DNA from 3 places in the Kribbella sp. NPDC058245 genome. Region 1 is predicted to be linked to each of the others. Evidence: riboswitches for the same ligand, from Rfam matches in the RefSeq annotation. Region 1 holds a riboswitch; each other region holds the start of a gene.
What was found. A riboswitch is a leader RNA that binds a small molecule or an ion and turns the genes downstream of it on or off. The one in region 1 is predicted to bind thiamine pyrophosphate.
Positions count from the first base shown of each region.

Region 1 (7,480 bases):
CGTGGCACAACGCGCCTGGGAGAAGGCGTTCGCCGCTTATGCCGGGTTGACCTCGGCCAAGAACCTGCGCGGCTGGTTGCTCACGATCACGGCCCGCTGCGCGACCGACGTACATCGGGCTCGAAAACCGCAGCGCCCGCTCGACGATGCGCCACCGATCGCGGTCGACGGCCCGGACGCCGCCGACTGGCCCGATCCCGATCTGTGGCAGGCGGTCAACGGGCTGCCCGAGCGGCAGCGGTACGCGATCACGCTCAAGTACGTCGGCGACCTGGACCACCACGGTGTGGCCGCCGCCCTGGACACCACCCCCGCAGCCTCGCGGCGCCTTGTCAGCGACGCCCTCGCGACCCTGCGCCGCACACTCGGAGTTGACGCATGAACTCACTGGAGGACCGGCTGACCCGGTTCAGCACCCCTGACCTCAAACCACCCGTCCTGCCGGACGCCGACGTCGCCTACACCCTACACGACACCCCGATCGGCACACTGCTGCTCGCGATCGCGCACGGCCGGGTGGTGGCGAGCTCCTTCGGCGACGAGGAGACGATGACCGGGCGACTGGCCCGCGCGATCTCCCCCCGGGTACTACGCCAGCCGCGCGCACTGGACGTCGTACGGAAGGAGCTGGACGAATACCTCGCCGGAGACCGGCAGGAATTCACCGTGCCGGTCGATCTCGCGCTCGCGACGCCGTTCCAGCAATTGGTCTTGAGTGATCTCCGCACGCACACCAGCTATGGCCACACCAAGACCTACGGCCAGCTCGCCGGAGAGATCGAACGACCCAAGGCAGCACGAGCAGTCGGTACGGCGCTGGGCGCGAACCCCGTGTGTGTCCTACTGCCTTGCCACCGGGTGATCGGCGCGAGCGGCGCGCTGACCGGGTACGCGGGCGGCCTCGAGGCGAAGCGCTACTTGTTGAATCTCGAAAAGAAAAGAATTCTTTCCCCGTAGCCACCGGACGCGTTTTACAGTTAATGCAAACAGGGAGCAGGTCCCCAATGTGGAGTGGGGATCTGCTCCTATTCTTTCGGGGTCGAGACCGGTCCCGTCCCCTCACCCCAGTCTCAGCCAGCGGACCCCTGCTACGACCGCGTACACCTCATCGGGAGCCGGCACACGTGATCAGGTGTCCGAGGTCCCCAGCTCATGTCCCCAGTACGGCGGTTTGCTGCGCGGCAATTTGAGGGGATCTCCTCTCAAGTTGCCGGTTCTCCCCTCGTTTTTTGACCAGAGAACCGTCGACTTGAACGGATAACCCACCAGGTGCCGAGGTCCAGTAGAACCCTCACAACGTCCGAAGACACGCCGACCACGTCCGTCGATCCTTCGGACGTTGGCGCGGTGGTCAGGCGTTGGCGCGGTGGTCAGGCGTGGATCTCGAGGATCAAGCGGCGGCGGCCGCCCCACTCGCGCTTGTAGACCTTGTAGTTGTCGATCCCCGCGGCGGCGCAGAGCCGGCCGTAGCTGATCTCGTCGTGGATGTAGTGCACGCTGCTCAGCCCGTCGGCGTGCTCGGTGGTGACGATCCGGTGCTCGGGCCCTTGGCGCATGCCCAGTGCGATCTCGCCGGCCTTGGCCGGTCCCCAGGCCGGGCCCTCGATGACCGCGATCCCGCCCGGCTTCAGCACCCGGGAGATCTCGCAGATCGTCGAGATCTGCTCGTCCTCGGCGAACAACTCGTGGAACGCGGTCCACAGGCAGATCACCGCGTCGAACGAGTCCCACGCATACGGCAGATCGGTCATCGACCCGATCGCCCAGTCGATCGCCAGCTCCTCCTCGACCGCCTGGGCGCGGCCGGCCTCGATCAGGTTCGGCGAGATGTCGAGGCCGCGCACGGTCTTCCCGGCCCGCGCCAGCGGGAGGCTGATCCGGCCGTAACCACAGCACAGGTCAAGGACCGTTTCGCGGCCCTCCAGGAGTTCTTCGACGGCCTTGACGATGTCTGCGTCCCGCTCGGGCGAGGTCCGCGCGGACAGACCGTCGACGCCGAGTTCGGCGTACTCGGCCCGGCTGCGCAGTGCGGAGTTGAGCATGGGCGCAAGTATCCCGCGTGCCGCAGGTCAGTTGTCCACCGGTACGCGGGTCACGATCCGGCCGCGACCGATTTTGCCGGCGTACGCAGCTTGCCGAGCACGACCGCGGCCGCCATGGAGACGATGATGCTGGTGTAGGTGGCACCCAGCCAGCCAGGTACGGCGTGTCCGCCGAAGAGCTTGCCTTGGACATCGAGCCAGAACGGCGACCATCCGGCGACCGTGCCCGGATTCACCAGCTGGTAGGCGACGAAGCCGATCAGCCACGCGACCGCGGGCGGCCAGCGGAACTTCGCCGTACCGGAGACGTCCCAGTTCATCTTGCTCACCAGGAAGAAGTCGGCGATCGCGACCGCGAACAGCGGGATGAAGACCGAGCCGATCAGGTAGAGGAACTGCGTGTAGTTGCCCAGGTCAACCAACAGCGCGAGGCCGGTGGCGAGGACGCCGATCGCGACCGAGATCCAGCGGCGGTCGACGTGACCGATCAGGTTGTGCGCGGCCATCGTGGTCGAGTAGACGTTCGCATAGGCCTCGTCGACCTCGTCGACCAGCAGCACGAACAGCGCGATCGCGCCGGCCGGCAATGTCACGAGCGCGGTGATCACGCCTTCGCTGTCGGTCTGAAGCGTCGCCACCGCGAAGACGCCCAAGGCGTAGTACAGGATCGCGGCCAGGCCGTAGCCGAGCGCGGAACCTCCGAACGCGGCCTTGTTGGTCTTCGAGTGCCGCGTGTAGTCCGCGGCCAGCGGAGCGAACGAGACGACGCCCGCGGCGGCCAGGTCGACGGCCGGCCAGAACCCGAACACACCGTCCTGCGGGAGACCGTGGACCGGCTTGCTCAGCACCTGAACAAAGAGGTAGATCGAGGCAATCAAAACCAGCCAGACCATGAACTTGCGCAGGACTTTCACGCTGCCCAGTGGCCGAACCGCCATCGTGGTGGCGATGATTCCGGCCAGTACGACGAACAGCCAGCGCCAGCGTTCACTCGTCACCGCGACCGCGGCCTGCGCGATCACGATGATCTCCATCGTGGCCCAGCCGATGTTCTGCGCGATGTTCAGCACGGTCGGGGCCATCGACCCGCGACGGCCGAAGATGCCTCGCAGCGCGGTCATCGCCGGTGCTCCGGTCTGCGAGCCGAAGACGGCCGCGCCGCCGAGCACCAGCGCACCCATCCCGCATCCGACGACCACGGCCAGCAGGCCCTGCCACAACGAACCCGTGTACGCCGCGACCAGCGCGCCGGTGACCGGGCCGAACAGGGAGATGCCGAAGTTCCCCCAGAGGGTGAACTGATCGAGGAACCCGAGGGTCCTCGGCGCATCCGTGGTGAGGACGAGCGGTGCCTCAGTGCTGCTGGCAGGACGAACTGCAGTGTCAGTCATCGCGATCCCTACGCCGGCATTACCCGGTCAGGTTCAGGCGGTCGGCGACCCGGATTGTCTCGTCGCCCTCTCAGCCCGCATTCGGCGCGAGCTCCCGCAGAGGTTTGCTACCGCGTCAACGATACTGCGTCAGCCGGTTGGCCGCGCGGCGGCTGCTCGGTGGATGAGCGCAGCCACCTCCGGGCCGTTGGTCAGCACCGGCATGTGCGACCCGGTGGAGAGCGTGCGCGCCTCCCCGTGGGTCAGCTCGGCCAGCCTGCGCGCGAAGTCGGCTGACGACAGGTGGTCGTGCTGCGAGCGGATGATCACCACTGGCGCCTTGACGCGGGTGATCACGGCGGCCAGGTCGTGCTTCCGGCAGGCGGCCGCGGCCCGGGCGATCGTCGGCATCCCTGTCCGCGCGTACTGCGGGGCGAGGACCGGGATGAGCTTTGGCGACTCCGGGGCGGCGGACTCCAGCCAGCGCATGCCTAGGTCCAGCCAACTGGAGGCCTTCGTGTCACCGCTCGGAGCGATGAGCACCAGTGCGTGCACCAACTCGGGGTGCGCGACGGCCAGCTCCACTGCGATCTGGGCACCGGCGGAGTGCCCGACGAGCACGGAACGCTCGCGTATCTTCCGCTCCAGGATCGCTGCGAGCGCCTCGGGGTGCAGGTCCTCACGCTCGCCCGCAGGTTCGCCGTACCCGGGCAGTGTCACCACGTTGTAGGGCAGGGAGAGATGCTCGACGGTCGGTGCGTACGACTCGATGCCCAGGCCGAGGCCTGGGACGAGTACGACGGGGGTGCTCACTCCCAGGGTGGACGGCCGGGCGCGGACCGGACCACGGTGTCGTAGTCCGGCTTGAGCTCGCGGTAGCCGAGGAAGAGGCCGACTGCGAGGAGCAGCAGTCCGAATCCACCCCAGGCGTACGCGGTCGGCAGCCGGTCCAGAGTGGCGTCGACGGAGCCCAGACCGGTCGTCAGCACCATGATCAGCCAGATGAGCAGTGGGACGAGCGAGACGGCGACCACTGCGCCGCCGATGATCTCGGACAGCTCTGGCTGGCGATTGATCTTGCGACGACCCAGCACGTCACGCGCCCACAGGGCCAGGGCCGCCACACCTACTAGAACGATCAGCAGCTGACCGAGCGCGTCGATGACGTCGGTGCGCAGTGGGTGGTTGAGCGGTGAGCCCGGTGCCTGGGTGATCTCCCGGATCGAGACCCGCTGGATCGAGATCACCATCAGGCCGTAGATCGCCGCGATCAGCGTGGCCAGCAGGACCACCTTGGCCGCCCGCGGGTCCCGGTCGGCGAAAGGCTCCTTGCGCCCGTACGTCGGGAAGTGCTCCGGGTGCGCGTCCACGGGAGCGCCGTACGGGTGTCCGGGCCGGTAGCTCGGTGGCTGCGCCGGGTCGGTAGGCGGACCGCCGTACTGGCCTGGCTGGGAGCCGTAGGGCTGCGACGGCGCGTAGGGGGCAGGCGGTAGCGGCTGACCGCCGCCGGCATACGTGCCACCGCCGTACGGCGTGGGCGGAGCGAAGTGCTGCTCCTCGCCGTGCTGTGCGTTGTCCGGCTGCTGCTCAGGCTCCGGATCACGCCCGTACGTCGGGAAATCCTGTGACGACATCGCTGCTCCCTCCCTCGGGACTCAGCTTCTCACGGGAGCTGGTCAGGTGGCCTTGATCGTCGGCCATGCGTTCGGACGACAGCCACCGAGGCCTTTCGTCTGCTGCATCATCACCGGCGCCGGCGTCTTCGCCTTCGCACAGGTCGAGTGCCCATGCCCAAGCGCGTGCCCGACCTCATGGTTCACCAGATAGCTCCGGTAGAGCGCGACATCCCCGCCGTACGCCGGTACCGCGTACATCCACCGCTTCGCGTTCAGCACGACCCGGTCCTCGACCCGGCACGACACCTCACCACCGGTGTCGAGCGGCAGACACAGCTTGTCGGTCAGCGTCGGCGTGGCCACGATGATCCGCAGATCCACGTCATCGGAGTCAGTCCGCTCGAAGCTCACCGGATGCACCGCCTGCCACCCGCGCGGATCGGTCAGCGTCTTGTGAATCGCCTCCGCCACCGCCGCCGGGTTCACCGACACACCCTGCTCGATCTCAACCCGATACGTCAGCTTGTCCCGCACGCCGTTGGCCTTGTTCGACCCCGGCACCACACTCAGCTTGCCGCTCGACACCGTCACATTCGGCTTCGCGCCCTTCGGTTGCCGAGTCAACGTAGGTGCCGGCCGCAACGGAGTCGTCAAATGCGTAGAAGGCGTAGGCACGGGTGTCGGCACAGTTGTCGGGGCCGCCAGCGCAACCGGAGTGCTTGCCCCGGCAACAACCTCAGCAGCCAGACTCCGCCGCCCCGTCACATCCGGATGCACCACCATCACAGTCCCCAGCACCGCCAACGCAGTCACCGAAAACCACTGCACCCGATAAGACCGCCGTCGGCTGTGCCGCCCGCGCGCAGACACCCCAGCACGCTGGCCAGTCCGCCCGGTGGTCATGCCGATTCACCCTACAGACTGACCGGCTGTGCACAAAAGGGCAGCCGAGGGGGTTACGCCGTACGGGTGCGGAGGAACTTACCGAAGTGGGGGACGGTGAAGGCTACGGTGCCGCGTTCGGCGGAGAAGACGAGGCCTTTCTTGATCAGGCCGTCTCGGGCTGGGGAGAGGGACTGGGGTTTGCGGTTGAGCGTGGTGGCTACTTCGGCCGTTGGCACTGAGCCGTCGTCGGCGGCTATGCCTAGTTCGGCCATTGCTCGCATGTACTCGCGTTCGGCGGGGGTGGCGCGTTCGTAGCGGGAGCCGAAGAAGCCGACCGTTAGTTCGGCGGAGGCTTCGGGGCCGGCTACGGCTACGTCTTTGATGGTGATGGGGGAGGTGGGTGCGTGGTCCCAGGTGGCGTGGGCGAAGGCTTGGACGAAGTACGGGTAGCCGTCGGTCTGGGCGTAGAGCTCGTCCAGCGCCTCAGGGTCGTACTGAACGCCTTCACTCTCCGCAGGGATCATCAGAGCGCGGTCACACGCCTCACGCGCCAGCCGGTCCACCCGGACGTAGCGGAACAGCCGCTCGGAGTAGGACTTACTAGCGGACAGTACGGCGGGCAGGTGCGGCAGACCGGCGCCGACAACCACCATCGGCGCACTCTGCTGCGAGATCTCGTGACAAGCCGCGCACAGCGCCGACAGGTCGTCCGCACTGATGTCCTGCATCTCGTCGATGAACAGTCCGACCCCAACGGACAGATCACCGGCCAGATCAGCCGCATCGGTGAACAGCTCGATCAGGTCCATCTCCAGATCACCGGAGTCGGCGCGACCCTTCGCAGCGGCCACGTCAACCGGCGGGTGCCAGCGAATACCCTTCCGGTCGTTCACGTCGGTCCGCAGCGCAAAAGCCTTCAGTACGGCGCTGAACTGGTCGACGCGCTCGTCGTCCCGGTGCCGGTGTCCCAGCTCCCGCATGGCCGTGTGCAGCGCCTGAGCGATCGGCAACCGGATGCTCTGATCAGGACGGGCCTCGATCTTCCCGGTACCCCAGGCGCGCTTGATCGCCTGACTGCGCAACGTGTTGAGCAGAACGGTCTTGCCCACTCCACGGAGTCCGCTCAGAACCAGACTCCGCTCGGGCCTGCCTGCGGCGACCCGTTCGAGCACTACCTCGAACTGCCGCACCTCGGTGTCGCGACCGGCCAGCTCAGGCGGGCGCTGACCGGCGCCGGGCGCATAGGGATTCCGAATCGGATCCATGCTGTCACTGTATGAGGCCGTCTAGCGTTTTCCGTAGATTGACCAATCAACAACCAGAGCGTGTCGCGAGCAGTGTCTACAGCTTTCTAGCATCAGAACTAGATTCCACTAGAGGCGTCTAGCAACGATGTCGAACCGGTGCCAGTGCTTCGGACCACTCATAGCCCGCCCATCCAGCTCCACCGACTTCAGCTGCAGCACGTCCCATCCGGTCAGCAACTCCCGAACCTCCGCCTCACTGTGCACAGTCAAGCCAGGCTCAGAGGCCCAGGAGTCCCGCGGCCCGAGCAGCTGACCGGCAA
Region 1 covers NZ_JBHVWY010000006.1:523,476-530,955, reverse strand. The annotation lists gene ACFVWG_RS17570 (RNA polymerase sigma factor) at 1-382, shown strand, start outside; gene ACFVWG_RS17565 (methylated-DNA--[protein]-cysteine S-methyltransferase) at 379-957, shown strand; gene ACFVWG_RS17560 (class I SAM-dependent methyltransferase) at 1,371-2,042, opposite strand; gene ACFVWG_RS17555 (purine-cytosine permease family protein) at 2,093-3,433, opposite strand; TPP riboswitch at 3,421-3,541, opposite strand; gene ACFVWG_RS17550 (alpha/beta fold hydrolase) at 3,563-4,225, opposite strand; gene ACFVWG_RS17545 (hypothetical protein) at 4,222-5,046, opposite strand; gene ACFVWG_RS17540 (DUF3152 domain-containing protein) at 5,089-5,652, opposite strand; gene ACFVWG_RS17535 (ATP-binding protein) at 5,985-7,178, opposite strand; gene ACFVWG_RS17530 (class I SAM-dependent methyltransferase) at 7,287-7,480, opposite strand, start outside.

Region 2 (7,480 bases), on a different contig from region 1:
CCTCACCGCCCGCGTCGACTCCCGCCAGCCGCGCGCCGACGCCGCCATCGGGCTCGCCGCCCAATACGCGGTCAACGAGCTCAGATAACGGCGTACGCCTCGATCTCGACCAATGCCTCAGGACGGAACAGCCCAACAACCTGTACGGCGGTGCTCGCCGGCGGGTTGGCGGTGTCGACGTACTGATCGCGGACCTGGCGAATCGCCGGCAGTCCGGTGATGTCGGTCAGGAACAGATTGAGCTTCACAACATCCGCCCAGGTGGCACCCGCGGCCTTCAGCGCAGCATCCAGGTTGGCGAACACCTGCCGCGTCTGTGCCTCGAAATCGCCTTCACCGACAAGGTTGCCGTCCGCATCGAGTGCGACCTGCCCAGCGATCGCCACCCACTGCCCGGCCCCCGTCACCACATGGCTATAACCGTTGCCTGGGGCAACGCCTTCGGGTTGCGGGTATTCGAGCTTGCTCATCGACCCTCCATCATCCGAGTCCGCCCATGGAGACTACCCCGAAGTGGGCAATCCGGTTGTCGGCGATGAGGCCAAAGCGGAGTGCCAGCGGCGGGGGACTCGACCGGCTAGCCGGGCGTTGCGGCCGGCGGTGACGGCGTCGCGCATGGCGGCGGCCATCAGGGCTGGTTTCTCGGCGCGGGTGACCGGGGTTGCCAACATGACTGCGGCGCAGCCGAGTTCCATCGCCAGCGCGGCGTCGCTCGCCGTACCGAGGCCGGCGTCGACGATGACCGGGACGTTCGCCGCCTCGGCGATCAGCGCGATGTTGTGCGGGTTGCGGATGCCGAGGGCGGAGCCGATCGGCGCAGCCAACGGCATCACTGCGGCGCAACCGGCCTGCTCGAGGCGGCGGGCCAGGATCGGGTCGTCGTTGGTGTAGGGGAGCACGATGAAGCCGTCGGCGACCAAGGTCTCCACGGCGTCCAGTAACTCGAACGGATCGGGGAGTAACAGGTGGTCGTCGGCAACGACCTCGACCTTGATCAGGTCGGTCCCGAGGGCCTCACGGGCCAGCCGCGCGGTCAGCACAGCCTCGGCCGCGGTGTGACAACCGGCCGTGTTCGGCAAGATCTCGATGCCGTGCCGCTTCAGCACATCAAGCACCGAACCCTCATGCCCGGTACCCAGCCGGCGCATCGCGACGGTGGTCAACTGGGTGCCGGAGGCAATCAATGCCTCTTCCATCACTTCCAGGTTGGCCGAACCGCCGGTACCCATGATCAGCCGCGAGGAATACGTGCGGCCGCCCAGCTCGAAGGGGTCGTCCATCTCAGCCTCCCTGGACCGCGCCGACGATCTCGACCCGGTCACCTGCCGTCAGGATCGTGGCGGCCCACTCGTCGCGGGTCAGCACACTCTGGTTCACCGCGACCGCGATCCCGGTCTGCCGATCCGACATCTCCCGGACCAGCTCCGCGACCGACATCCCCGGTCCGCTGGTGGTCGCCGTACCGTTCACCCACACAGCGTGCTCAGCCGGCAACTCGTCGTACTGCGTCATGCGTCCTCCCTCCGTCGGAATTACCCGATTCAGGTTCAGCGGTCGGCGACGCCCTCTCTGTCGCCCTCTCAGCCCACTCCGGTGCGAGCTCCCGCGGTCTGCTTTCGACTCTAGCGTCCCGCAAACAATCTAGCTCGGCACTATCGGCGCCCAGGCACGCACCTCGCGGCACTTGAGTCACGCCCACGATGAACACCGCATCGAGGACGCGCCTCAAGCACCACGATGCACGCACCTGGACACCGATATCGCTCGACCTAGATCGTTTCCGGGACGCTAGTTCCCCGTCAGCAATGTGGCCAACTCTGTCGGTCGGTAGAGCACCTGCTTGCCGGCTCGCTGCGGTTCGACCAAGCCGGTACGGCGGAGCAGCTGGAGGTGCTGACTGACCGCTGACGGGGTGACTTGGAGCTCGGCGGCGACGTCGGTGGTGGTGCGCGGGTGGGTGAGGAGCTGCAGGATGCGGGCGCGCGCCGTACCGATGAGTTGGGCAAGGTCTTGTGGCGTGGGCGGCTCGACGACCGTCCAGAGGTTGGCCTGGCCGCGCGGTGGGTAGCCGAGGAACGGCTCGGCGCCGGGGTCGTACGGGATGACGGCATGCGGGCCGAACAGGGTCGGCTGGAGGACGAGCCCGCGACCGTCGACCTTCTCTGAACGGCTGTTGGCACTCACCTTGTCGACCTTCAAAAGCCCTTGGCTATAAGAGATCGCGGGGCCGAGCTCGTTGAGCATCGCGCCCGTGCCTTGTTGGGTGAGGACGTGGCCGCGGTAGGTGATGTCGGCGGACAGGATCGTCCGCATCCGGTTCCAGTACGGCGCCATGACCGTCCGCCAGTAATCGTCGAGCGCTCGGGTGACCTTCGTTGGTGTCAGCCCTGCGGGCAGCTCGCCGTTCACTGCTGCGAGCTGCCTTTCGAACGTCTCTTGATCGACCGCGGCTATGAGTTGGAGCTCATCGGCGAACTGGGTGAGCGGCGAGGTCGGCCGCGGCGTGAGGAAGTCGGGGCTGCCCATGGTGTCGTTGACCAGGCTGCCGAGGACCGTCCAGTCCAGGTCGGTCAGGAGCGGTTGGACCGCGCGAACCCACGGCAGTTGTAACGGAAACCGACCGGGGTCCCGCAGCGCCCGCAGACTCAGCACAGTCTCCGCTGCAGGCGACAGCGCGAACCGGACCTCCTCCAGGTCCCTGGACGTCAGTTCGTAGGTCAGCACACCCTCATTAGATCTCTACTCGCAACCGATCCCGTCGTGGTCGGCGTCCAGGCGGTAGATGTCGGACCCAGTCACCGTCACCGGACCATCGACGTACTCGGGTCCGTTGCCGCTCCCACCGGAGCAGTCGACGTCGCTCGCGATCGGTACGCAGCCGCTGTAGTTCGGGTCGCAACCGCCGCTGTCCTCCGCCTCCTCGACCTTGGTGCCGACGGCCGTGATCTGGGACCGTGGCTCCTTGGTGACCTCTTGGCGGACGAGCGTCTTCGCCGTCTGCTTCCCGTCGACATACGTGATGCGGTACGTCGACTTCCGGGTGCCGTTGACTCCCGTCGTACGGATCGTGCGTTCGCCCTTCGGCAACTCGCTGTCCGTGACGGTCTTCTTCTTGAACGGGATCACGCTGGTCTCCACGACGGACTTCGTGGTCGTCACCGGTACGGCGACCTTCGGCTTCGGTGTTTCCGTCGGAGTTGGTTCTGGCGTTGGTGATGCGGCCGGTGGCTCGCTCGTCGGCGCGGTGACCGTCTGTGTGATCACCCGGCCGGCGACGGCGACCGGTTCGGTGGAGTCCGCCGTACCGCATCCAGCTCCGGCGACGAGCACAGCGACAGCAACAAAGGCAGTGCGTAACACAGTTCCCCCCAAACCCGCCGTCGGTTCCCCCCGCGGCAGGATTGTCAGCGCCCGGACCACCCAGGGCGAGCCCCCTGCATATCACTCAGAGTGAGCCCACGACCAGACCTCACCGCTCGTTACCCGGCCGTAGCCCCAACCCCGGCCAGCGCCGCGAACACAATCCCCGCCACCAGCCCCACACTCCCCACCACGATCAACGGCCCAGCACTGATCGCCGGCTCCGGCACCTGCTGCCGAAACACCCCGAACAACCGCTCCTCAGCCGGCCGAACCTCCCGCAACAACACCGCCGACGGATGCGACCGCGCCCCAACACTCTCCAGCGACTCCACAGCAGCCCGCGCAGCCTCCACCGCAGCCCGCACCACCGCCACGATCACCACCACCGACGCAACCGTCAGCACCCCGATCAGCGCCGCCGTAGTCTGCGCCACCCCCACCTCGGCCGCCTCCGGCGCCAACGCCTTCCGCAGCGCCTGAACCGACCAGAACCCGAAGAACCCCAACACCCCCGCCGCGAGCCCAACCCCCGCCACAACCCCCGTCAACGGATTCTGCGCCCGCACCGCCGCCGCGAACCCCCGCGCATCCCGCGCCAGATCCCCCGCATCCCGAACCAGCCCCTCGAACCCGGCCAACGCCTCAGCCCGAGCCCGCAAAGTCACCCCGATCACGATCCGATCGGCCAGCCCCATCGACGAAGACTGCTCAACAATCTCCCGCCAGGCCCCCACAACCTCCGCATGAGCCCCCACCACCTCGGCCCGCTCAACAACCCCCATAACGCCCCCTAGCCCCAGCCCCCCGGCGCAAACTAGTACTCGTCTGACCCCGACAGTACGCCTCACCACCCCCTTCCAACACCCGTCAAACCACCCCACCGCCCCCACCCCACCCCCAAACCTGCAACACTTGTCCCCAACCCCTCACCACCGGGGCCTCTAGCTCAATTGGCAGAGCAGCGGACTTTTAATCCGCGGGTTGTGGGTTCGAGTCCCACGGGGCCTACAAAACCCCAGGTCAGCGGCGTGCGGCGTCCTGGCGGACCCCCTCAGCCCACCTCTTTGCCACCTTTTTGAGGATCGGCATCCCGGACGCCGCGCTGGCGGGCTCCGCGCACCTTGGGAAGGTTCCGCGAGCGATGGGCGGGTGTGAGCTCCGTCTTGCAGACCCGGGCTCGTGCCACGGGCGGGCGTATCGCCCCGATCTCCTGACAAGTTTCTCTACGTCTTCAAGACGGGCCCCTCGGGGCCCGTAATGCGCGCCGCCACCGAAGGTCGGGCCGCCTGCCCTCCACTGCGCTAGCGCTCCGTTCTGGGCGCGTCCCTTGGCCTGGCGCGCACGTGCAGCAGGGTGCCGGGTCAAAGACGGCAGAACTCGCCATCCGCTACTCGGCACCCTGAGATCTGGCGCTGTCAGTAAAGGCCGGCCACCCGCCGCCCATGGTCCCCGTAGTCAGCCGTCTACCGGTTGGCTCCCGCATCGCCCCGCTAGCAACAATGGGAGGGACGGTCCGGCGCAGCACGCGTCAAGAGCGCCTCCGGCGTCGCTCCGCGATCGAGCAAGCTCGACCCTTGACCCGCACCACACCGAACCTAAGGTCGGCAGCTATCCGGGCGATGCCGGAGGGCTGGCCAGGCTCGACTGAGCGCGCCTTATTCTCCCAACTTCTTGTTCTCCGTCTTCGACAAGTAGTAGTCACGCTTTCGAGGCATTCGCGTCACAGTCATCTGCGGGTGAACCGCGTCCCCGGCGCTGCTTGTCGCAGTCCATGCACCCAGTTCATCTGGTACAGGCTTCAGTGGAGATCCACCCACCAAGATCGGGTAATGGTCAGTCGCGCCAGTGTCGGAAGGGTCGTTGTATCCAATAACGAATTCAGCGGCTGGAAGCGATGGGTTCTCAGGTGTCGACTCTGTGATCTTGATCCAATCGGCGATGGTGCGCTTCACATCAAAGAAGCCATCGATTCTCACACCAACCGGCATCTCTAAGAGTCCACTCCGAGAAGTTAGCGTGGTGTCAGGGTATTGTTCCTCGTCCCAGTCTGGTGTCCAGGGTGGCATATGGACCATCATGATCCGCTTGCCATCGCTGATTAATGTAAAGAATTGCCGCATGGCGAGGATTGAGTCTTGATGCTTCGGCATTCGATAGACTTCGTCGCCGCCGGTGAAGACCAATTGGGTCGCGTCCACCAGATCGGGTTGTAGCGGACCAACCAGGCCGCCAAGGATGATCGTCAAAGTCGGCGTAACTTCGTCGATTCGAGTCTTCACGGCCTCGTCGATTAGCCTCCGCGTATTCGATTCTTCTCTTCTTGCTAACTCCAACGCTGACTTCGAGTATTCGAGGCCCGTGTTAGCTGCCTCTGCAGCCTTCGCTGATGCTTTTGCGCTGCGTCTTGTTTCTAGTGATTGCCAGGCCACAACGCCTGCCGCCAATATTGCCGCACCTGCCGCGATCCAGTCTGCGCTTGGCATCCGATCCCCCTTTTCGGTAACACAGCTGCATTTGTGGGTTAACATCACTGCTCTGTGACACGTAGGTGTCAAGGTTTTGGCTCGCCCCCGCCCCAGGTTGCTGGCCCACCTCTTTGACCACCTCTTTGAGTGCCAACTGATGCGAAGTAACACCAGGCGTTGATGGCTACTCTTCGTGACAGTTCCCAGGTCAGAACGTGATTCTGCGGTCTGGTGAGCGGCAGTGCAAGACCTGGATCCGCAATCCGCGGGTTGTGGGGTTCGAGTCCCACGGGGCCTACCAAAACCGCAGGTCAGAGCCACAATGGCCCTCAGGGCGACCTGCGGGCGGTTGCTCGCCTGATCTGCCGCTCCATGACGTCAGCTGTATCGTGCCGCTGTGCGCAGACCAGGTTGGGCAGTCCTCGGTCTGGCATGTTCTGCCGCCTTCGTCATGATGGTGGGCTGCGCGCCTCAGCCTGAGGTTGAGGTCACCAGCGGGTCAATCGAGACTCCAGCGTTCAGCAGCCACGTCGAGTACTACGACCTGGACCTACCCTCCGACGTCGAGGGCCTTGAGTGGGTTCAGCTCCGCGACTGGGACACCAACGAGATCTATCTGCGCTTCTCCACGAATCGCGCCGGCCTGGCGAACCTGCTCAAGGTCCACAAGCTCACCTTGAGTGTTCTAAACCCTTCTCGGCCCGCTGCCTCGGCGGCCTTGCCGAAGGAATCCAGTTGGGACACCGAGTTACCTTCCAGGTTTCTCGAGTGGCAGCCGAGCGAATGGTCCACGTCGCGAGCGATCGCTCAGGTCGACGACACGAACACCAAGGGACTGCACCTCTCCGTGGACCTCCTGATCGACCGCCCCGAGGCAAGCCAAGCGGAAGTCTTCCTCCACGTTGTTCAGTCCTGACGCCGGGATCTTCCGCCATCCGTGCTTTCGACTGTCGTAGATCACCTAGCGGACAACCGTTGCGCATAACCCGACGGAGGACGCCGGCACGTGGATCTGTTGCCTGGCAAGCTTCTTTAGGTCTTCAAGACGGCCTCTCGGCCCCCGCGGTCGGCCACAGCGTTCGGTCCAACACATCGAGGAAGTGCCGCTCCGCAGCACGGGCTGGGCGGCGTCGGCGCGAAGTGTCTTCATCGAGGCGCCGCGATCTCAGTCGTCGCTGAGCTGCGCCGCTGCCTTATTCCTTGGAGACACGGCCGCCAGGTAGACCTTGGCTGCCTGTTGACCGTCAATTGTGTGGGCACCGTTGGCGTCGCCTTGGGTGTCTGTGCTGGTGTTGCTGCCGGTGGCGATGTGGGTTGTTGACGCTGCCTGAGCCGCACCCTGGCTGTCAGTATTCTCTCCGCAGCATCCCCCAGGATGAGTGTGGCTATAACTGCAAAAGCCATGGCTGCCTTCATTCGCTCCCCCTACCCCGCGACTAGTCACTCACCGTAGTCCTGCCCGGCGGGCGTGATCAGGTCTAGGTCCCGGGCCAGCCGGACCTGTAGAACGGGGGAGATGTGGGGGACCGTACTCGAGTCATCCCGCCAGCGCTCTGGCCGCAGCATTTGCGGAGTGCGTGGGATCACTCGTGGTGCGAAACCGTGTAAATCGCATCGGCCCGGAGTGACTCTCGCGCCAAGCGAGCAAGACT
Region 2 covers NZ_JBHVWY010000003.1:276,572-284,051, reverse strand. The annotation lists gene ACFVWG_RS07895 (serine hydrolase) at 1-88, shown strand, start outside; gene ACFVWG_RS07890 (RidA family protein) at 81-470, opposite strand; gene ACFVWG_RS07885 (thiazole synthase) at 504-1,280, opposite strand; gene thiS (sulfur carrier protein ThiS) at 1,282-1,512, opposite strand; TPP riboswitch at 1,502-1,617, opposite strand; gene ACFVWG_RS07875 (DUF5937 family protein) at 1,789-2,724, opposite strand; gene ACFVWG_RS07870 (G5 domain-containing protein) at 2,740-3,360, opposite strand; gene ACFVWG_RS07865 (hypothetical protein) at 3,480-4,058, opposite strand; tRNA gene ACFVWG_RS07860 (tRNA-Lys) at 4,299-4,371, shown strand; gene ACFVWG_RS07855 (hypothetical protein) at 5,019-5,846, opposite strand; gene ACFVWG_RS07850 (hypothetical protein) at 6,226-6,744, shown strand.
Region 2: it holds a riboswitch for thiamine pyrophosphate, as region 1 does, so the genes downstream of both, thiS (sulfur carrier protein ThiS) here and ACFVWG_RS17555 (purine-cytosine permease family protein) in region 1, are expected to answer to the same signal.

Region 3 (7,480 bases), on a different contig from region 1:
GTCTCCACCTGATCGGCCAGCAGCGCGTCCGACCCGCACACGTTGACGTGGTGCGGGCTGGCCTTCGCCTTCGTCACCGCATCCCGGGCGTGCACGAACGCGTCACCGTTACCGGCTCGCGTACTGCGCGGCAGGGGATCGAAGACGTCGCCGATCCCGAGGCCGACGTACCAGTGGTCCCGGCGGATCAGGTCGACGATCAGGTCGATCGTTGCCGTGGCCTCCGACAGGATCCCTTGGACTTCGTCGCCCGCGGTCCGCTCGAACTTGCGGAGCAGGCCGGGCTGCCGGGGCCGGCGATTCAGATTTTTCAGTAGCTCGGGTACGAGATCACCGCTGATTCGGCTGCCGCGCTGATCTACCGTGAGAACGAAGACCACTGCCCTGCACCTCCTTGCCAACGGGTTAAGGCTACAGTCTTATTCACGCTGAGTGAAGGCAAAAACCTGAATCGGTTCACCCGATCACTCCCCGTAATCACCCCGCAAGGCAGCCGATTCCCCAATTCTCCGCTCAATCGGGGCACTTCCGCATCTCGACGCACCCACCGATTTCACTCCGCGTAAGGCCGAAAAGCTCACTTTTCCTGCCCCAAAGGCCCAGAAACCGCCGTACCGGGCCCCCTCGGCCTACGGTGCCAAGGTGGCGATACGAACCCGGCGGAAAATCATCCTGGTGGCGGTTCTGGCCCTTCTGGCCGCACTACTCGGCGCGGGCGTCGCCGCGGCGACCGTCCCGTGCTCGTTCCCGACCCCACCGGCCCCTGGTTTGATCTCCGACGGAGTCGGCACGCTGCCGGCCACACCGAGTGGCGCGGTGACCGCTTCGGACGGCGTGCAGCTCGCGTACTACGCCGAGCTCCCGGCCCATCCGACCTCGACGCTTGTCTTCTTCCACGGCTCCGGCGCGAACAGCCGAGCCGGCTATCTGCCGCTGGCCCGGCAACTCGTCCGGTACGGCGTCGCGACGTACCTGGTGGATATCCGCGGCCACGGCGCCTCCGGTGGTCCACGTGGCGATGCGCCTTCCCCACAACAGGTCTGGCAGGACACGGCCGACGTGATCGGTTTCGTCCACGACCGCTGGCCGGGGCTCCCGGAATTCGCCGGCGGACATTCGGCCGGGGCCGGATTGATCCTCAACAGCCTGAACCGGTTCCCCGACCCGATCGCCGGGTACGTCTTCCTCGCTCCGGACTACGGACTGCATTCCGACACCGAGAAAGTCGATCGGGGCAGCAACTTCGCGACCATCTGCACCCGGATCTTCATCGCCAATGCCGTCACCGGCGGCCGGATCGACGGTCATACGAAGGCGCTCGGTTTCGCTTACACCACAGCCGAGCTGCGGGAATCCGGGATGGTGAACCGGTACACGGTGAACATGGCGCTCGCCCAGAATGCCGACCAGGCAGCAGATGACCTGCAAAGCATCAAGGTTCCGGTCGGTGTTTGGGTCGGCGCCGACGACGAGGTGTTCGATGCGACCAAGCTGGCCGAGTTCTCCCGGCAGGCACCGCACGCGGACGTGACGATCCTGCCGGGAGAAACCCACCTCAGCCTGCTCGACACCTCAGCAGCTCAGGTCGGACCCTGGATGCAGCGTCAGTCGGCCAGTGGTAGATAGACCTTGCTGTCATTGGCTTTGAAGGTCTCGGACATCTCGTTGAAGCCGGCCTCGATGGCTTCGGTCGACGTCAGCCCGCGCTCCTCGGCGTACTTGCGGATGTCGGCGGTGATCCGCATCGAGCAGAACTTCGGACCGCACATCGAGCAGAAGTGCGCGGTCTTGGCGGGCTCGGCCGGCAACGTCTGGTCGTGGTACGACCGAGCGGTGTCGGGATCCAGAGAAAGGTTGAACTGGTCCTCCCAGCGGAACTCGAACCGGGCCGTCGACAACGCGTCGTCCCAGGCCTGCGCACCCGGGTGACCCTTGGCCAGATCGGCCGCGTGGGCAGCGATCTTGTAGGTGATCACCCCGGTCTTGACGTCATCGCGGTCCGGCAGCCCGAGGTGCTCCTTCGGCGTGACGTAGCAGAGCATCGCCGTACCGAGCCAGCCGATCTGCGCTGCCCCGATCGCGCTGGTGATGTGGTCGTAGGCCGGCGCCACATCAGTTGCCAACGGCCCCAATGTGTAGAACGGCGCCTCACCGCACAGCTCCTCCTCGAGCCGTACGTTCTCCGCGATCTTGTGCATGGGCACGTGTCCGGGACCTTCGATCATCACCTGTACGTCGTGCTCCCAGGCGACCTTGGTGAGCTCCCCCAGCGTCCGCAGCTCGGCGAACTGGGCTTCGTCGTTCGCATCCGCGATGCAGCCCGGCCGGAGCCCGTCACCGAGCGAGAACGTCACGTCGTACTCGCGCAGGATCTCGCACAACTCGGCGAAATGCGTGTACAGGAAGGATTCCTGGTGATGCGCGAGGCACCACGCGGCCATGATCGAGCCGCCACGCGAGACGATGCCGGTGATCCGTCGCGCGGTCAGCGGCACATACCGCAGCAGTACGCCGGCGTGCACCGTCATGTAGTCGACGCCCTGCTCGGCCTGCTCGATGACGGTGTCGCGGTAGACCTCCCACGACAGCGCAGCCGGATCACCCTTCACCTTCTCGAGTGCCTGGTAGAGCGGCACGGTCCCGATCGGTACCGGCGAGTTCCGCAGGATCCACTCGCGGGTCTCGTGGATGTTCTTCCCGGTGGACAGGTCCATCACCGCGTCCGCGCCCCAGCGGGTGGCCCAGACGAGCTTCTCGACCTCGTCCTCGATCGAGCTGCTGACGGCGGAGTTGCCGATGTTCGCGTTGATCTTCACCAGGAACTTCTTGCCGATGATCGCGGGCTCGACCTCCGGATGGTTCCGGTTGACCGGGATGACGGCGCGACCGCGCGCCACCTCGGACCGGACGAACTCCGGATCCATGTTCTCCCGGAGCGCGACGTACCGCATCTCCTCGGTGATGGTGCCGGCTCGAGCATGCGCGAGCTGGGTCAGGTTCGTCCGCCCAGCGATCCACTCGCGCCGCAGCGCGGGCAGACCAGACTGTACGTCGATCTGCGCCGACGCGTCCGTGTACGGCCCGGACGTGTCGTACAGGTCGAAGGACTCGCCGTTGGTGAGGTGGACACGACGCGCCGGAACTCCCAGTTCGCCGCGATAGATCTTCTCGGAGCCCGAGATCGGGCCGGTGGTGACAGTCGGTCGTACGGTGCCGATAGTTGTCACTTGCTGTGCTCCCTACGCCGGAATTACCCGGACAGGTTCGGCGGTCGGCGGCGCCGGATCGATCCAGCCGCCCTCTCAGCCCACTACGGTGCGAGCTCCCGCGATCTCCAGTTATCACCAATACCTTAGTAGGCTCCTACGATGCGCGACTTTGTGTACCCGCCTGTCGTCGGTTTCGCCCGTACGGCGTTCAAGGTGCTGGAGGTGAACTTCCAGCTGTCCGGGACGGAGAACGTGCCGCGGACCGGCGGCGCGGTGATCGCGCTGAACCACATCAGCTACGTCGACTTCGTCCTCGGCGGGTACGGCGCTGTGCCGAGCAAGCGGCTGGTCCGGTTCATGGCCAAGGAGGTCCTGTTCCGCAACCGCTGGTCCGGCCCGTTGATGCGGGGCATGCACCACATCCCGGTCGACCGCGGTGCGGGCGCGGCGTCGTACGAGCAGGCTCTTGACTATCTGCGGGCCGGTGAGGTGGTCGGGGTGTTCCCGGAGGCGACGATCAGCCGGTCGTTCGAGCTGAAGGAGTTCAAGTCCGGCACGGTCCGGATGGCGGCCGAGGCCGGCGTACCGGTGATTCCGCTGATCCTGTGGGGTACCCAGCGGATGCTCACCAAGGACCACCCGAAGGACTTCTCCCGGCACCGCACGATCGCCATCACGGTCGGTACGCCGATGACCGTCACCGCGGACGACGATCCGGTCGCGGCGACCGCCGTACTGCGCTCGACGATGGCCGAGATGCTCGACGACACCATCCGCGCCTACCCGGAGCAGCCGCCCGGCGCCTGGTGGCTGCCGGCCGCGTACGGCGGCTCCGCGCCGACGCCGGAGGAGGCGGAGCGGATGGACCGCGAGGAGCTCGCGCGGCGGGCGCGGACAGGGCCTTGACCCCCACCGGCGAATGGGGGTACGAAGGGCTCTTGTTATTGACAAGGCAGGAATCTGGGGGGTTTCTGTGCTGCTTGCCTTGTGCTGGGCGGGGGAAGGTTTTTGTTCGATTCACCGGAAGAACTGCGACTGTTCGAACCCGGGACGCTGGTGGTGGCGCCGCACGTCGCCGAGCATCTGCCGGATGCAGGCGCTTACTTCATCGACTGGTCCACCCGAGACCTGGACGGCGAGCGCGCGCGTGAGGTCGAGGCCGCCGTCAACGGCCGCCGCTGCGCCAACGGCTGGTTCCCGCTGGAGAGCCTGGACAGCATCGGCCACCGCGGCTTCTGGCGCGGTCCACTGACATACCTGGCCCAGATGACGTGCGAGGACGCAGCCATCTTGCAGGACTGGGCTGCCCGCGGCCTGACCGGCGAGGACCGGCAACGCATCCAGGCGACCGTCAATCACCTGCTGCACCAGCAGGGTCACGCTGCCGCTGCGACGTGGGCGGTCGCCGTTCGGCCCCAGGCTGGTCTGGACGCGGCCGAGCTAGGCGACCGGCTCTTCACAGCCTGGGAACAGAACCTCGACGCCGTGCGTACCAAGGACGTGGCCAAGGCAGTACGCCGCTGGAACCGCTAAGTGGTTAATGGCTGCGCTCTTTTAATGAAACTGCGGGATGATCAGGTAGAGCCCGTACAAGACCGCGGCGAGGCACGCCGCGAAGCACAGCGACGCCACTGCGGTGTCCACCATCGGTGCAGGCCGCTTTTCGTCGATAGCTGCTGCCCGGCGCGCCATAGCGGTCACACCGAAGGCGAACACCACCGCCAGCCCCACTCCGAAGACCAGGCTGACCAGGGCGACCTCACCGAGTGCACTCCAGTTGATGTGCATGCCCGTCCTCCGCTCAGACCGCCGCGGGCGCCGAGGTGGCGGCCGGGGTGCTCGGGTACTCGTTCACGTTGGTCGAGGTGACCGGCGTCCGCCGCGAGGCGAGGTAGATGCCACCGCCTGCGGCCACAGCCAGTACGGCGATGAGCGCGACCCCGAGGTTGCCAGAGTTCGCCACCCGACCGGACAGTGCACCGACGAGTGCTGCGGCCGGCAGGGTGAACAGCCAGGCCAGAGCCATCCGGCCGGCGACCGTCCAGCGCACCTCTGCGAGCCGCTTGCCCAGACCGGCACCCAGGATGCTGCCGGAACAGACCTGCGTGGTCGAGAGCGGGAAGCCCAGGTGGGACGAGGCCAGCAGCACTGCGGTCGAGCTGGTCTCCGCGGCGAAGCCCTGCGGCGACTCGATCTCGGTCAGGCCCTTGCCCATCGTGCGGATGATCCGCCAGCCGCCCAGGTACGTCCCGGCGGCGATCGCCAGACCCGCGGCGAAGATCACCCAGATCGGCGGGCGCGAGCCCTGCGCCAGGCTGCCGGAGGTGATCAGGACCAGCGTGATGATGCCCATCGTCTTCTGCGCGTCACCGGTGCCGTGTGCCAGCGAGACCAGCGAGGCGGACGCGATCTGACCGGCACGGAAGCCGTCGTCGACGCTCTTCTTCCGGGCCCGCGCGGTGATCTTGTAGGCCAGGTAGGTGCCCAGCAGGGCGACCACTCCGGCCACGACCGGTGCGGCGACCGCGGGGATGATGATCTTCTGCACCACGGTGCCGAAGTTGACCGCACCGGCGCCGGCCGCGATCCAGGTCGCGCCGATCAGGCCGCCGAACAACGCGTGCGACGAGGAGCTCGGCAGACCGACGTACCAGGTCAGCAGGTTCCACAAGATGGCGCCGACCAGGCCGCCGAAGATGATCGGAACCGTGACTTTCGTATCGTCGACCAGCCCACTCGAGATGGTCTTGGCGACTTCGGTGGAGACGAACGCGCCGGCCAGGTTCAGGACGGCGGACAGCCCCACCGCGACCTTCGGTTTCAGCGCGCCGGTGGCGATCGATGTCGCCATCGCGTTAGCGGTGTCGTGGAAGCCGTTCGTGAAGTCGAACACCAGTGCGGTGACGATCACCACGACGACGAGAAACGACAGATCCATCCCGATCACATCCCTCGGCGGACGAGTTGTGGCACTCGACCGACCGTAGGGGTGGTGGATGAATTCGAAATGAATGCGATCCGGGGATCTCACTCCAGGATCAGATGGACTACCCCGTAGACGCCGGCGGCGACCAGGCCGGCGGCGGGAATGGTCAGCACCCAGGCAGTGACGATGCCCTTCGCGACGCCCCAGCGGACGGCCGACAGGCGCTTCGTGGCGCCGGCGCCCATCACGGCGCTGGTGATCGTGTGGGTCGTGGAGACCGGGGCGTGCAAGCCGATCGCCATCACGTAGAGCACGGCGGCCGCGATCGCCTCGGAGGCGAATCCGCGGGCCGGGTCGAGGTGGATGATCCGACGGCCCAAGGTGCGCATGATCCGCCAGCCGCCGGAGTACGTGCCCAGGGAGATCGCGGTCGCGGCGGAGAACTTCACCCACAGCGGGATGCCGTCGTCCTTGTCCGCGTGCCCGGTGGTGAGCAGCGCCAGGAAGATCACGCCCATCGTCTTCTGGGCGTCCTGCAGACCGTGCCCGAGCGCCATCGCGGCGGCCGACAGCGACTGCGCGAGCCGGAAGCCCCGGGTGACCTTGCCGGGGTTGCGGCGCCGGAAGATCCAGAGGATCGCGACCATCAGGAGGAACGCACCGACGAAGCCGATGGCCGGTGACAGCACCATCGGGATGACGACCTTGTCGACGATCCCTTTCCACAGCACCACGCTGGACGACGCCAGTCCGGCGCCCACCAGACCGCCGATCAGCGCGTGCGACGACGAGCTGGGCAGGCCGAAGTACCAGGTGATCAGGTTCCACGTGATGGCCCCGATCAGCGCGGCGATCACGATCACCAGGCCGTGCTTGCCGGCCGGAGCCGTGATGATGCCCTTGCCGACGGTCTCGGCGACCTCCGTGCCGGCCAGGGCGCCGAGGAAGTTGCAGACCGCGGCCATCGCCAGCGCCACCCGCGGTGTCAGCGCGCGGGTCGAGATCGAGGTCGCGATCGCGTTCGCCGCGTCGTGGAAACCGTTGGTGTAGTCGAAGGCCAGTGCGATCACGACGACCGCGATGACGAGCGCGAACTCCACGCTCAGCTCTCCTTGACGGCGATCTGCTCGACCGTGTTGGCGACGTGCTCGAACGCGTCGATGGCAGCCTCCAGCAGGTCGACCACGGTCTTCAGCTTCAAGACCGTGAGGGTGTCGTACTCGCCGCTGAACAGCTTGGCGATGATCCGCCGGTGCACCGCGTCGCCGGTGTTCTCGAGCCGGTTGATCTCGATCCAGTACTCGGCGAGGTCCTTCATCGTGCGCAGCCGCGGCATCGTCTCGGC
Region 3 covers NZ_JBHVWY010000003.1:179,313-186,792, forward strand. The annotation lists gene ACFVWG_RS07395 (transposase) at 1-380, opposite strand, end outside; gene ACFVWG_RS07400 (alpha/beta hydrolase) at 643-1,626, shown strand; gene thiC (phosphomethylpyrimidine synthase ThiC) at 1,605-3,227, opposite strand; TPP riboswitch at 3,220-3,339, opposite strand; gene ACFVWG_RS07410 (lysophospholipid acyltransferase family protein) at 3,369-4,115, shown strand; gene ACFVWG_RS07415 (hypothetical protein) at 4,218-4,742, shown strand; gene ACFVWG_RS07420 (hypothetical protein) at 4,764-4,997, opposite strand; gene ACFVWG_RS07425 (anion permease) at 5,011-6,147, opposite strand; gene ACFVWG_RS07430 (anion permease) at 6,237-7,235, opposite strand; gene ACFVWG_RS07435 (DUF47 domain-containing protein) at 7,238-7,480, opposite strand, start outside.
Region 3: it holds a riboswitch for thiamine pyrophosphate, as region 1 does, so the genes downstream of both, thiC (phosphomethylpyrimidine synthase ThiC) here and ACFVWG_RS17555 (purine-cytosine permease family protein) in region 1, are expected to answer to the same signal.